One region of the Pseudoalteromonas xiamenensis genome, then DNA from elsewhere that is predicted to be linked to it. Evidence: predicted binding sites of a transcription regulator. Region 1 holds the regulator's gene; each other region holds the start of a gene.

The links. Region 1 encodes sigma-54, which starts transcription at its own class of promoters, with help from an activator protein. Its sites were predicted from a motif close to GTTGGCACGNNNNTNGNNT; they were not measured.
Region 2: a site for sigma-54 is predicted at 1,478-1,496, ahead of NI389_RS18120 (EF-hand domain-containing protein). Genes of this name have one in related genera too.
Region 3: a site for sigma-54 is predicted at 2,253-2,271, ahead of NI389_RS16610 (PA2169 family four-helix-bundle protein). Genes of this name have one in related genera too.

What each region holds. Positions count from the first base shown of each region.
Region 1 is NZ_CP099917.1:1,703,758-1,707,845, reverse strand. It holds gene ptsN (PTS IIA-like nitrogen regulatory protein PtsN) at 5-451, opposite strand; gene hpf (ribosome hibernation promoting factor) at 454-741, opposite strand; gene NI389_RS07880 (RNA polymerase factor sigma-54) at 771-2,285, opposite strand; gene lptB (LPS export ABC transporter ATP-binding protein) at 2,345-3,070, opposite strand; gene lptA (lipopolysaccharide transport periplasmic protein LptA) at 3,067-3,588, opposite strand; gene lptC (LPS export ABC transporter periplasmic protein LptC) at 3,578-4,088, opposite strand, start outside.
Region 2 is NZ_CP099918.1:221,639-225,726, forward strand. It holds gene NI389_RS18095 (hypothetical protein) at 1-175, opposite strand, end outside; gene NI389_RS18100 (hypothetical protein) at 186-407, opposite strand; gene NI389_RS18105 (hypothetical protein) at 418-639, opposite strand; gene NI389_RS18110 (hypothetical protein) at 650-871, opposite strand; gene NI389_RS18115 (crotonobetainyl-CoA--carnitine CoA-transferase) at 882-1,103, opposite strand; gene NI389_RS18120 (EF-hand domain-containing protein) at 1,162-1,392, opposite strand; gene NI389_RS18125 (sensor histidine kinase) at 1,677-3,119, shown strand; gene NI389_RS18130 (hypothetical protein) at 3,116-3,610, shown strand; gene NI389_RS18135 (sigma-54-dependent transcriptional regulator) at 3,620-4,088, shown strand, end outside.
Region 3 is NZ_CP099917.1:3,550,378-3,554,465, forward strand. It holds gene NI389_RS16590 (hypothetical protein) at 1-130, opposite strand, end outside; gene NI389_RS16595 (DUF883 domain-containing protein) at 132-437, opposite strand; partial or broken gene NI389_RS16600 (porin family protein) at 775-1,287, opposite strand; gene NI389_RS16605 (BON domain-containing protein) at 1,416-1,979, opposite strand; gene NI389_RS16610 (PA2169 family four-helix-bundle protein) at 2,310-2,756, shown strand; gene NI389_RS16615 (DUF1328 domain-containing protein) at 2,769-2,933, shown strand; gene NI389_RS16620 (DUF3301 domain-containing protein) at 2,971-3,273, opposite strand; gene NI389_RS16625 (DUF3549 family protein) at 3,270-4,088, opposite strand, start outside.

The DNA.
Region 1 (4,088 bases):
CTACTTAGCTATCCAGTACCTCAAACAATTCTTCATCTGTTTGTGCATGTCGTAAACGACGACAGTATTCTTTGTCCCTAAGTTTATCAGCGATAGTGGCTAAGGTCTTTAGATGTGATTGATGTTCCCCTTCTGGTACGATCAGTCCGACAAATACGTCGACGGGACGATTGTCTATTGCATCGTAATCGATCGCTTCTTGGTTCGTAAGGAGCATGACGAGCGGTTTTTCTATACCGGTTAAACGCCCATGCGGAAGTGCAACACCTTTGCCAATTCCTGTGCTTCCCAGTTTTTCTCGCGCAAGAAGTGCATCAAGGATTTCATGTTGATCTACTTCTGGAAGCTGCTGTTGTGCTAATTCACTAAGATATTCTAGAACGCGCTTTTTACTAGTAAAAAGGACTGCAGCTTTCGTGCAGTCCTTTGAAATGAGTTCGCTAAGTTTCATTGTTAGTGTCGAGTCATCTTTTCTTTATGTTTTATTACTTGACGGTCCAACTTATCCAAGAGTAAATCGATGGCCGCGTACATGTCCTGGTGTTCCGTTGATGCAAAGAGTTCCCCACCATTTACATGTAGAGTTGCTTCTGCTTTATGCGTGAGTTTTTCAACATCTAATATAACGTGAACATTATTGATGTGATCAAAATGTCGCTCCAGCTTCGCAAACTTACTGTTTACATAGTCTCTTAAAGAATCGGTAATTTCTACGTGACGACCAGTTAGATTTAGTTGCATAAGCATTTTTCCTTCTTGAGTTTTACGTCTTAGATCAGGCTTTTACGCTGATTTGACGGTGGTATAGCCAAAGACTCACGATATTTTGCAATCGTACGTCTCGCCACTTGAATTCCTTGTTCCGCTAAAATATCCGCAATTTTGCTATCACTCAATGGTTTAGCTGCATTTTCTGCGGCAATTAGCTTTTTAATGAGCGCTCGTATCGCAGTGGATGAGCACTCACCTCCGTTTTCGGTACTAACATGACTTGAGAAGAAGTATTTCAGTTCAAAAATGCCGCGAGGTGTATGCATGTATTTTTGTGTCGTAACACGTGAAATGGTGGATTCGTGCATTTCGACCATTTCAGCGACATCATTTAACACCATTGGACGCATGGCTTCAGGGCCATGTTCAAAAAAGGCTTGCTGCTGTTTTACGATACAGTTAGCCACTTTCATTAGCGTCTCATTGCGACTTTCTAAACTTTTAATAAACCATTTGGCTTCTTGTAGGTGAGAGCGAATAAACTGGCTATCACTTGAAGAGCGAACGGAACGACTCATTGCGGCGTATTGATCGTTAACACGGATCTTTGGCATGCAATCAGGATTTAATTCAACAACCCAACGGCCTTTGACCTTTTTCACTGATACATCTGGTACCACGTACTCTGGTTCTTCATGGATCACTGAGGCTGCAGGTTTAGGATTGAGGCTATGAATTAGCGTCATGACTTCTTTTAAATCACTTTCTTTAAGCTTAGTCTTTTTCATTAAAGTGCGATAGTCACGACTTGCTAAAAGCTCAATGTGTTCATTAAGTATTTGTTTTGTCTCAGCTAACCAAGGCGTTGATGAATCATATTGGTTTAGTTGGATGCAGAGGCATTCTTGTAAGCTTCTCGCTGCGATACCAATAGGATCAAAGAGTTGAACTCGCTTTAATACAGCTTCTACTTCATCAAGCTCAATGGGTTCTTCTTCATCGCTACCTTCATTCAGACTGTCAACGATGTCTTGTGTTGAAACGGTGAGCGTACCAGACTCATCTACCGCCTCGACAATGGCAACAGCAATGGCACGATCAGTCGGTGAAAATGGGGTGAGTTCAAGTTGCCACATTAGATATTCATGAAGCGTTTCGGTCGTTTCGCCTTGATAGACCATGTCATCGTCTGGCATTGGTCCTGAAGAGGCTGCAGGAGCCGCACTCATGTATTCATCCCAAGTGACGTCCATTGCCAGTTCGTCACTGACCGTATCTTTATTTAGTGCGTCACCGGATTCCATTTCATAGTCAGTGACTTGTTCTTCGAAGTCATTGGAGGGTTCTGATGAACTGGATTCTTGAGATGAGGCATAATCGAAGTCGTCATCTTGTTGGTTATTTTCAGGGGAATTTTCCTGATCATCGACTTCTAATAGGGGATTGCTGTCCAGCGCTTCTTGAATTTCTTGCTGAAGATCTAGCGTGCTCAACTGCAACAAGCGTATTGCTTGCTGCAATTGTGGCGTCATTGTCAGTTGCTGCCCCATGCGGAGCTGTAATGATTGCCTCATGTATCTGTAACAATCCTTTCTCTAGTGTTCAATTCAATTAGGCGACTGTACTACGTAAACTATAGCCTGAATTGTTCGCCTAGGTAGACATCGCGGACGGTTTGATTTGCCAAAACGGATTCAGGAGTACCTGCCGCGATTAATTCACCATGAGAAACAATGTAGGCCTTTTCACAGACATCTAATGTTTCTCTTACGTTGTGGTCCGTGATGAGTACGCCGATACCACGATTTTTTAGGTGTTCGATTATTTTCTTTATATCTAACACTGAAATGGGATCAACGCCAGCAAAAGGCTCATCTAAAAGGATAAATTTTGGCGAAGCGGCCAAAGCGCGAGCAATTTCAACTCGACGACGCTCACCACCGGATAAAGCCATACCCAAACTATCTCTAATGTGTTGAATATTAAACTCATCAAGTAGTTCATTAAGGGTTTGCTCTCGGCCTGCTTTGTTGAGATCTTTACGAGTCTCAAGGATCGCCATCAAATTTTGAAAGACGGTTAGTTTTCGAAAGATAGACGATTCTTGCGGTAAATAACCAATGCCTAACCGCGCTCGGCTATGCATTGGTAACAAAGTGATATCTTGATCGTCGATATGAATCGTTCCCTTGTCACTTGGAACCAATCCAACAATCATGTAAAACGTCGTGGTTTTCCCCGCGCCATTTGGACCGAGTAAGCCAACAATGCTGCCTGCTTCGATACTCAAGCCAACGTTCTTTACGACTTGTCTTCCTTTATAACTTTTTGCTAGGAACTCTGCGCGTAACGTACTCATGGATTACCTTGCTCCTTGCTTTTGTCTTTTTGTTCCGGCACAAGGATGGTACGTACTCGCGACTGGCTTTCATTGCCTCGCTCTGCACTTATGAGCTGTTTTTCCATGTCATAGACAATCACTTCAGCATTAATTTTTTGACCAGCTTGGCTGATTTCAGCCCCACCTTTGATGGTCAGTAAGCGGTTTGCGACGTCATAGCGAACTTCTTTCGCCGTCGCTTTCAAAATGCTGCCGTCATCTTGAGTTTCTTGGAATACGGCTGGATTTCCTGTCGCTACGAGCAATTCTGCATTTTCGCCCATTTCTTCGCGACGATGGACTTCTAATCTGTCCGCTTTAATTTTTCGCTTGCCATGAACGATTTCAACATTCTTTTCAAAAATACCAATGTTGGACTTTAACTGTGCAAGTTGTTTTTCAGCGACGATCGACACAGGTTCAAGCGGCATTGTCACAGCAAAAACCGATGTGCTCATTAAAACCGCGATCAGCGTTATCAAAGGCTTATTTTTCATAGTAAATCGTTCGTGTATGGTTATTAAGTTCAATTGTGTCGGTTTTGAGATCCGCCAATAAACCTTGGCCGGTGATCGTTAAATTTGGACCAGACACAACAACGGGTTGTTCCGAAAGCATTTTTTTATTCGTTATATCAACACGAATATGAGCAGCGTTTATGTGGCTAATCATGCTCGTGTTGTCCATATTTGTGGCAACAACATCCCCTTCCAAAATTAGGGTATTGTTTTCATACAGCGTTGCTTCATTTGCTGTGAGTTGCCAATTCTGTTGCTGGTTATACAAGGTGAATGTCGGCGATTGAAAGTGAGAGAAGCCAAGCTCCTGAAACATTTCAACTTTTATCGCATTTACTGTATGAGTCAGCTGTCCTTCATTGTTGTACATCGACTGTCTTAAGTCCATGGCAATGTAGTCAGGCTGCGCTAGGACATCTTGTCTATCATCTTGAGCTGCTTGCTCGTTTGATAGGTAGGGGGCCCAAAGCCACACCATG
Region 2 (4,088 bases), on a different replicon from region 1:
GGTCTGTGTCTAGATTTTTAAATTCTTCCGCCAGCATTGGAAGTTGGCTTGCTTCTGAGGTTGAGATCAGACCATTGCCATCCTTGTCCAATGAACTAAAGTTTGCTTCCGATGCGGTTGCTGCGGCACTTGCCATCAACGCGGCTGCCAATACAGCCAAATTTGAAATTTTCATGGTGCTCTCCTTACTTGCCGAAGTTGGCAAATTCACTTTCGCTTAGCTGACCATCTTGGTCTGTGTCTAGATTTTTAAATTCTTCCGCCAGCATTGGTAGTTGGCTTGCTTCTGATGTTGAGATCAGACCATTGCCATCCTTGTCCAATGAATTAAAGTTTGCTTCCGATGCGGTTGCTGCGGCACTTGCCATCAGCGCGGCTGCCAATACGGCCAAATTTGAAATTTTCATGGTGCTCTCCTTACTTGCCGAAGTTGGCAAATTCACTTTCACTTAGCTGACCATCTTGGTCTGTATCTAGATTTTTAAATTCTTCCGCCAGCATTGGAAGTTGGCTTGCTTCTGATGTTGAGATCAGACCATTGCCATCCTTGTCCAATGAATTAAAGTTAGCTTCCGATGCGGTTGCTGCGGCACTTGCCATCAACGCGGCTGCCAGTACGGCCATCTTTGAAATCTTCATGGTGCTCTCCTTACTTGCCGAAGTTGGCAAATTCACTTTCCGTTAATTGACCATCTTGGTCTGCGTCTAGATTTTTGAATTCCGCAGCAAGTGTTGGTAAATGACTCGCTTCAGCCATCGAAATCATGCCGTCGCCGTCTTTATCCACTGACTGAAAGTCTGCTTCTGACGCTGTAGCTACTGCGCTTACCATTAATGCGGTTGCCAACACGGCTAAATTTGAAATGTTCATTTTCATCTCCTTATTTACCAAAGTTCGCAAATTCGCTTTCAGATAGTTGACCATCTTGGTCCACATCTAAAATTTTAAATTGTGCTGCCAAAGTAGGGTTTTCTCCGGCTTCTGATGCTGACAACATGCCATTTGCATCTTTATCTAGTGATTGAAAGTCTACTTCCGAAGCTAATGCTACTGCGCTTACTAATAGTGCCGACGTTAAAGCGGCGATATTTGAAATTTTCATCTTTTTCTCCATTAAAAAGAACATCCATGTTCAACGTAGTCGTTCCAGACAAGAAGCCTTAGCCTTTGAAATTAGCGAATTCGCTTTCGCTTAAATCGCCACTGTTGTCCGCATCAAGATCTTTAAACTGCGCCATCAAAGCCGGATTTACCTTTGATTCACCTAAGCTGATTGCACCGTTGCCATCTGCGTCGTATTGAGAAAAAGTTGATTCTGCAAGTGCTACGTTGCTCGCACCAAGAATTGTCATACCAGATACTAGTAAAATTGATTTAACACGATTGTTCATAGTCACTTTCCTTTTAGATTGTCAGCCAACACCGTGTGATGATTTCAACTCATCGAGTGTGGCTTCGTTCGATTCACAGTAACTAAGTCAATTTCGGTGCCAAATTTTTAAAATTCATATATATCAATAGCTTAAACTTTTAAGGTGTTTTTTATTCAGATTTGATTAAGTCTCAGTGTTGCCAAATAGCAACAAGTTTAAGTACGTCAAAATACTTTTTCCTTATTTTTCAATAGGATGAATTGTCGCCATTTTGCAACACATAGGTGAACTGGATGGAAATCATGAACAAATTTCGGTTAATCGGTAATCTGACCTCGCCTCAGGCAGAACAAAAAAAAGCCCTTTTTTCGCGCTCTTTTGTACATCAGGCTGTTTTTGCCATTCTAACCACGACCATACCGCTGCTTGTTCTTACTTTATGGTTCTCGTTTTCATTGCAACAATCATCGTCCGAAATTAATAAATTTTATAAATTAAATCAGCAGGTTGATAAAGAATTAACGCTGCTTTCGGACACTTTAAAAACACTTCAAGAAGCACATCAGAATAATCAGCTGTTACAAGACAAAAAACTTGAGGATGCGATCAATTTCAGGTGGACCGACGTAAAAAATATTGCCAATGGATTAAAAAATTTTAGTGACGAATCTGCGTTTGTCGCCGATTTGCAACAGTTCATAACGAAATTGAATTTTGTCCAACCCAAAGATGCTTCGTTCAATGAATTGTGGACGAATTATCACAGTCTCTCTGAGTCCTTAAAACAGTGGATTGAAAATCAGTTAGATAGTGCAAATGAACAATTCCAACTACGACAGTCCATTTTTTTCGTTGGACTTGCCTTATTAGTACCGTTACTTATCGCGACCAGTTTGTTTTTAATTATTCGCATACGAAACAAAATTTACGCTCTCGAAAACGCAACGAATCAGCTTGGACTAGGAAAATGGGACCTACCTATTTCTCTTACAGGCAGTGCAGAGTTGCAGCAATTAGGCGAAAAATTAGATTGGTTGCGTATCGCATTAAAGAATCAACACGAAGAGAAAGACACCTTTCTACGACATGTTAGTCATGAATTAAAAACTCCGCTGGCTTCGATTGTTGAAGGAACGTCCCTGCTTCAAGAGCAAGTGCTAGGTCCAATTTCAATCCAACAATTACGCGTGCTAGAAATCATGGTAAGAAGCTCGCAGCAATTACAGTCGTTAATCGAAGATCTGTTACGCTACAGCGGCGCAACGAAACTTGGACAAACCAGCCAAACAACCGATTGGAACAGCTTACGAACTGAATTGAGTGCCTATTTCCATGATAGACAGCAATCTTATTCAATCGATATCAACTGGCAAACACTTGAAAGCGGTATCCAACTCCCCTATTTGCCCTGCAAACTCGCACTAATCCAAATGATTAGTAACGCTATTCGCTACGCAAACCAAACCGTCTGGGTGAAAGTAAAGATGGAACATCAAACTTGTATTATCGACGTTATTGATGACGGCGTCGGTTTCACACCGGTAAGCGCAACACGCGCTCTAGAGCCATTTTACTGTGGACCAAAGAATCTCGAAAAACAGGTTGATAATAGCGAATTCCATCATGGTCTCGGACTGACGATTGCCAATGAATGCTCTAAAACGCTTGCCGGAACCCTAAAAATTTACCCGAAATCAGGTGGGCACATTCAAATTACTTTCCCACTACAGGAGCCACAACAATGAAACCTGCCATGCTAATTCCAATCGTTGTTTGGCTTAACGGTTGTGCGCTGTTGCAAGAACAAGTAACACCTACGGCAGAACTGCAAATGCAAAAATCCTTTGCACCTATGGAATCACTCGTCAGCTGGCATATTGCTTCTTGTCACCATGACGCTATTTCTTTTGACCAACATTACCGCGCGCAAAAACAATTACAGCTTTTCTTCGAAGCGTATTGCAATCAAAAAAACGTTCACGTCCGAATTGAGCAACTAAATAAAATAAGCAAAGCACAAACTTGGCCTTATGCATACACACAATATTTCCAACTACTTAAAGGTCAAGAAAGTAAATTAGCCAGTGCACAAACTGCGCTGACGAAAGAAAAAAATGAGCGTAAAGCACTTTCTGAAGAACTCGCATTGCAAGCGGAACGACTAACGCAGCTTAAACAACAGTTAGCGGATTTAGAAAGAAAACGCCTAGAAACAAATCTCCAATCATCTCATTAGGAGCCGACAATGACTGCTTCAAACTTACTTTTAGTTGATGACGATTTACATTTCAGTGAGCTAATGTCCATTCGCCTTGAAAGCTTAGGGTATCAAGTATTCGTCGCGCACCGCGCAACCTTAGCACTGTCCATTTTACAAAAGCAGCGCATTGACGTCGTACTGACCGACTTGAGAATGGATCACATGGATGGAATGGCATTATTTCAAGAAATTAAGAAACGATTCAGTGCACTCCCCGTCATCATGATGACAGCGCATGGTTCAATCCCTGATGCAATCGCCGCTACAGAGCAAGGCATTGCAGGCTTTTTAACCAAACCTGTCGATATCTCGGCTTTGCAGGATCTTCTAAACACGGTGCTAAAAGCTAGACCTAACTCAGAAATCGCATCTCAACCTGGGCAATTTTTTGGCCTCTATTATGAAAGCGATGCAATGCATACACTTGTGCATAAGCTTGAAGCAATCGCACGCA
Region 3 (4,088 bases), 1.8 Mb from region 1:
TCAGGAGGTCTTGGTAAGCAGACGATGTGTCTTGTAGGCTATTTAATAACACATGCCAATTATCTTCACTGCCCCCCTGCGCAGACGCAGAGGGACGTTGTGTGTTTAGGGAGGTCTTTGTCGAGTTCATACTATTTTTTTCCCACAAGCAGTGTCGTTAATACACCAATAGTGAAAGCGACACCTGCGGTCGCAATGGGGTTTTCGCTCGCATAACGTTTCAATTCTGATTTGTTCCATTTCTTCTTCAGATCAGTGACTTGAGCATCAAAAGCTTGTTTTGAATGCTCACTCTTATCACGAATGGTTGTTTCTGCGTTGGCCGTTGTTTCGTGTAGTGCATCAACTGAATTGTGCAATGTTTTCGCTAGGTTATCTGAGACAGGGTGCTCGCCATTTGCACCATTACCTTTAGTTGGTTGAGTTGAAGTTGCCATGTTTCTTTCCTTATAACGAATGATTCTTCTCTTTGATAACTGCAAGATGGTTGCCATTTATTTTTTCATTTAAAACAATAGGATAGGTTTTTATGGAACGGTGAGCCAGTATGTTTTTCAGGTATCGTGTAAAAATTACCGACTAAAAATAACAAGGTAGTTTTGGATAGACTTCGTTATGAAATTCCGTTGTATTGTTTAAAGAGGGGGAAGTTAAGGATTTGAGCGTGATGAGTCTTGTTTCAATCTAGGAAGAACGCTACGGCGCTCGATGTCATCTACAAAAAAAGTGCGCATAGGCGCACTTAAAGGGTCTAAAGGGGAAATACTGAGCAACTTAGAACGTGTACTCTAAAGAAATTGAGGCAACATCGAGGTCAGGTTCAATATTCTCTTCAAGTTCGTAACGCAAGTACTCTAACCGCACGCCTAAATTTGAGGAAAGATCGAAACCGATGCCCGCGCCATAGAACCAGTCTCCACCGCTACTATTTGAGGAGATTCGCCCAAGTGCAGGGACATCTGCATAGAATTCACCATCCCACTCGAACCAGCCACCTTTTGCATATAGGCTTACGTAATCTGTAATTGGCGCGATAAAACGAGTACCGAGCGTAAATCCATCAAACTCCGCATAGTTGTCTATATCGCTTGCTTCATCGAAGTTTTCATAGCCAAGCTCGACACTCCAATACGGCGTGAGGTAAGTCCCAACGTACGCTTTGAGCATACTTGAATCGTCGTCAAACTCCATGTCTCGTTCTCTATCTTCCCATTGGAGAGAATATTGACCGTAGCCAATACCTGCGTAGACATCAAATTGTTCAACGGGCTTTTTATTTATGGCCGCGGTAGCGGAGAGAGAAAGTGGCGACTGAGATGAGTAGTAGTTTCGTCAATGATTTTTTCATAGTTTGTCCTTAGCGTTTACGAGAGAGAAGTGGGCAACATTGCCCACTTTTAGGTGATACGTCCGAATTATTCGCTTACGATTTCCAATTCATCGTTCACGCTGGTCACGTCAGATGCGTTCTTAGCAATCGTAATTGCAAGATCTTTTTCCGCTTCGCTTGCGACCGTACCGGTCAGAGTAACTTTACGGTTAACTACGTCGACATCAATATCGGTTCCGTCGACATCACCATCAAAAAGAAAACGTGTTTTAATGACCGTTGCGATCTTCGCGTCGGTGAAATCGGCACCTTTGTCATTTTTTTCCAATGCTTTCGTTTCCGTGTTGTTACTTTTTACAATCGTAAGGTCGTTTTTGACGTCTTTAACGCCATCAATGCCTACGATGAGTTCTTCAGCGAGTTTTTTCTCAACGCTGTTTTCTACTTTTCCGGTCAGAGTTACCACACCGTTTTTCACGTCCGTATTAATATCAAAGTTGTTCAACTCGCCGTTAAATAACAAGGTTGCTTCAGCTTTGCCATCAATCCATGCATCATTTGCTTCCTTTTCCCAGCTATTTTGTGCTGCAAAAACTGGAGCGGTCATTAAAGTTGTCGAAATTACACCTGCAATAATTAGCTTGTTCATAACTTACTCTCCTTTGAAGTTTGTTCGAGTTAACTATTGCAGACAGTGTGCCAAAATATAAGTTGTTGAAAAATAAATAAAAGTTGATTTTATTGTAATTGTTGAATGTGATTTGATGAGAATGGTAAGAAAAATATTCCGGTAAAAATTTCACTGTGGATATTCATTTTTAGTTAATGAAAAAATTACCGAGGTGTAATGGTTGCCATTGAAATATTTACCGAAGTATTAAATCATGATTTTTAAAAGTATATAAAATACAAAAGGTTATAATTTGGCCTGTAAATTGAAAGGAGTGATATGACTTGATTAAATAAAAGGAGCATTATAATGACACTTTCAAATTATAACTTTGAAGCAGTGAAATCACTTATTCGAGTTTTAAACAGTGGAATTGATTTTTACAAAAAAGCAGCAAGCGAAACGACAGACAATCGATATAACGATGTATTTTCGAGAATGATCACGGAAAAAGTAAGAGCTATAGCATTGCTACAACCTTTTGTCGTCGCGGACGAAGGCAGTATTGAAGAGGGCAATGCGCTTGCGGTAGAAATTCGTGAGTCTTACACTCACCTTATTGGCATGTTTAAAAAAGACAACATCCACCTTTACTTAAGTCAGCTAGAGGAACTTGAAGACAAAGTACTAGAAAAGGTGAATAAAGCGCTCGCTACAACAGTGCCTGCACCTTGTGAAGCAGCACTATATCAAATTAAAGAGCGCATGAAGCTATGTCATGACGAAATGCGTGCACTTGACGTTATCACACAATAGGAGGGAAGCGTTATGTTAAGCTGGGCAGTAACATTCTTAATTCTAGCATTAATCGCAGCGGCATTCGGGTTTGGTGGTATAGCAGGCGCAGCTGCAGGTATGGCAAAAATACTTTTCTTTATTTTTGTTGTTCTAACCGTAATTTCATTTATTTTTGGCCGAAGAAAAGTACCTTAAAGAGCTAAATTGAAAAAGGAAGCAATTGCTTCCTTTTTTATCGGATGCGATGTGGAGGAATATCGACTTTAACGAGTCGTTCGTTTTCTAAGTACAGCAAACCCTGGTAGACGGAATCACCATCAGAACAAAACTCAAAAACAAACTCGGCTTTAATTCCGGGTTTGCCCGTTCGGTTGATACCTAAACGAAATCGTTTCATCGCAACACTCAGTAGTTGGACGTTCAATGACTCGGCCTGACGCTCTGCGTGTACTTTTGCGGCGTCAGCAACGACGCGACTCATCCAGAATGAGGCAATCACTGCCGCCACTGCCATTATCATCCATAGTGTTATCATGCGTTAAATAACTTTCCTATTGCGCGCGAAAGCGTTTCGCTGCGACTTGGTGCTCTAAGAATGCTTAATACTTGGGGGCGAAGCGCTGGAATTGCAACCAAATCTGCAAATACACCTGCGAAAAAGTCACCTTCACCTACTTGCGCTGCGTTATCTAACAATGCATATAGTCGCTCAGGCAAGATAAATGTTTGCCATAATCTTCCCACTAAAATGAGCAAAATTTCTCTATCAGTTGCAAAAACGCTATCCAGTGTGTTGTCTACGCATTTTTCTAAAATACCTTTCGACGAAGAACCACTAATCGCTCTTAGACTATTGATCAACATTGCTTTATTCTGGTTTTCAAGTGCATCGTCAATGCTTTTCGACATTAACTCTGTGACGGAAACTGAAATCGCAACGTGTTCTAACATCGCTGCCAGCGTATTTTGAACTTCTCCAGGAAGTACCTGCCAGTGAGACTGCAAAAGTGCTTGGTTTTGTCCGTGCTCTAAACGCATCGCAAAATCCGCTAAGCCCTGTACCGCGAGTGTTTGCCAATCATGAATGAGTGGTGCATGGAAATAGTTTTCCACTGCTTCATAATACTGTGAGGCAGGACGTTTTATTTCTACTTTCATCAAGGCGTTGAATGCGGCTAGTTTGTTGGCATTCGGTGTAAATACATACGGATTGTTATCCAATTTACCATCCGCATCTTCGCTGGTAAGCTCTGTGCCAAGTGCCTCTAACACTAAATTCGCGAAATGATCACGTGTAGCCAAAACCAGCTTACTTTGTTCGTCAATCGGGAATTTTAAAAACCAGACATA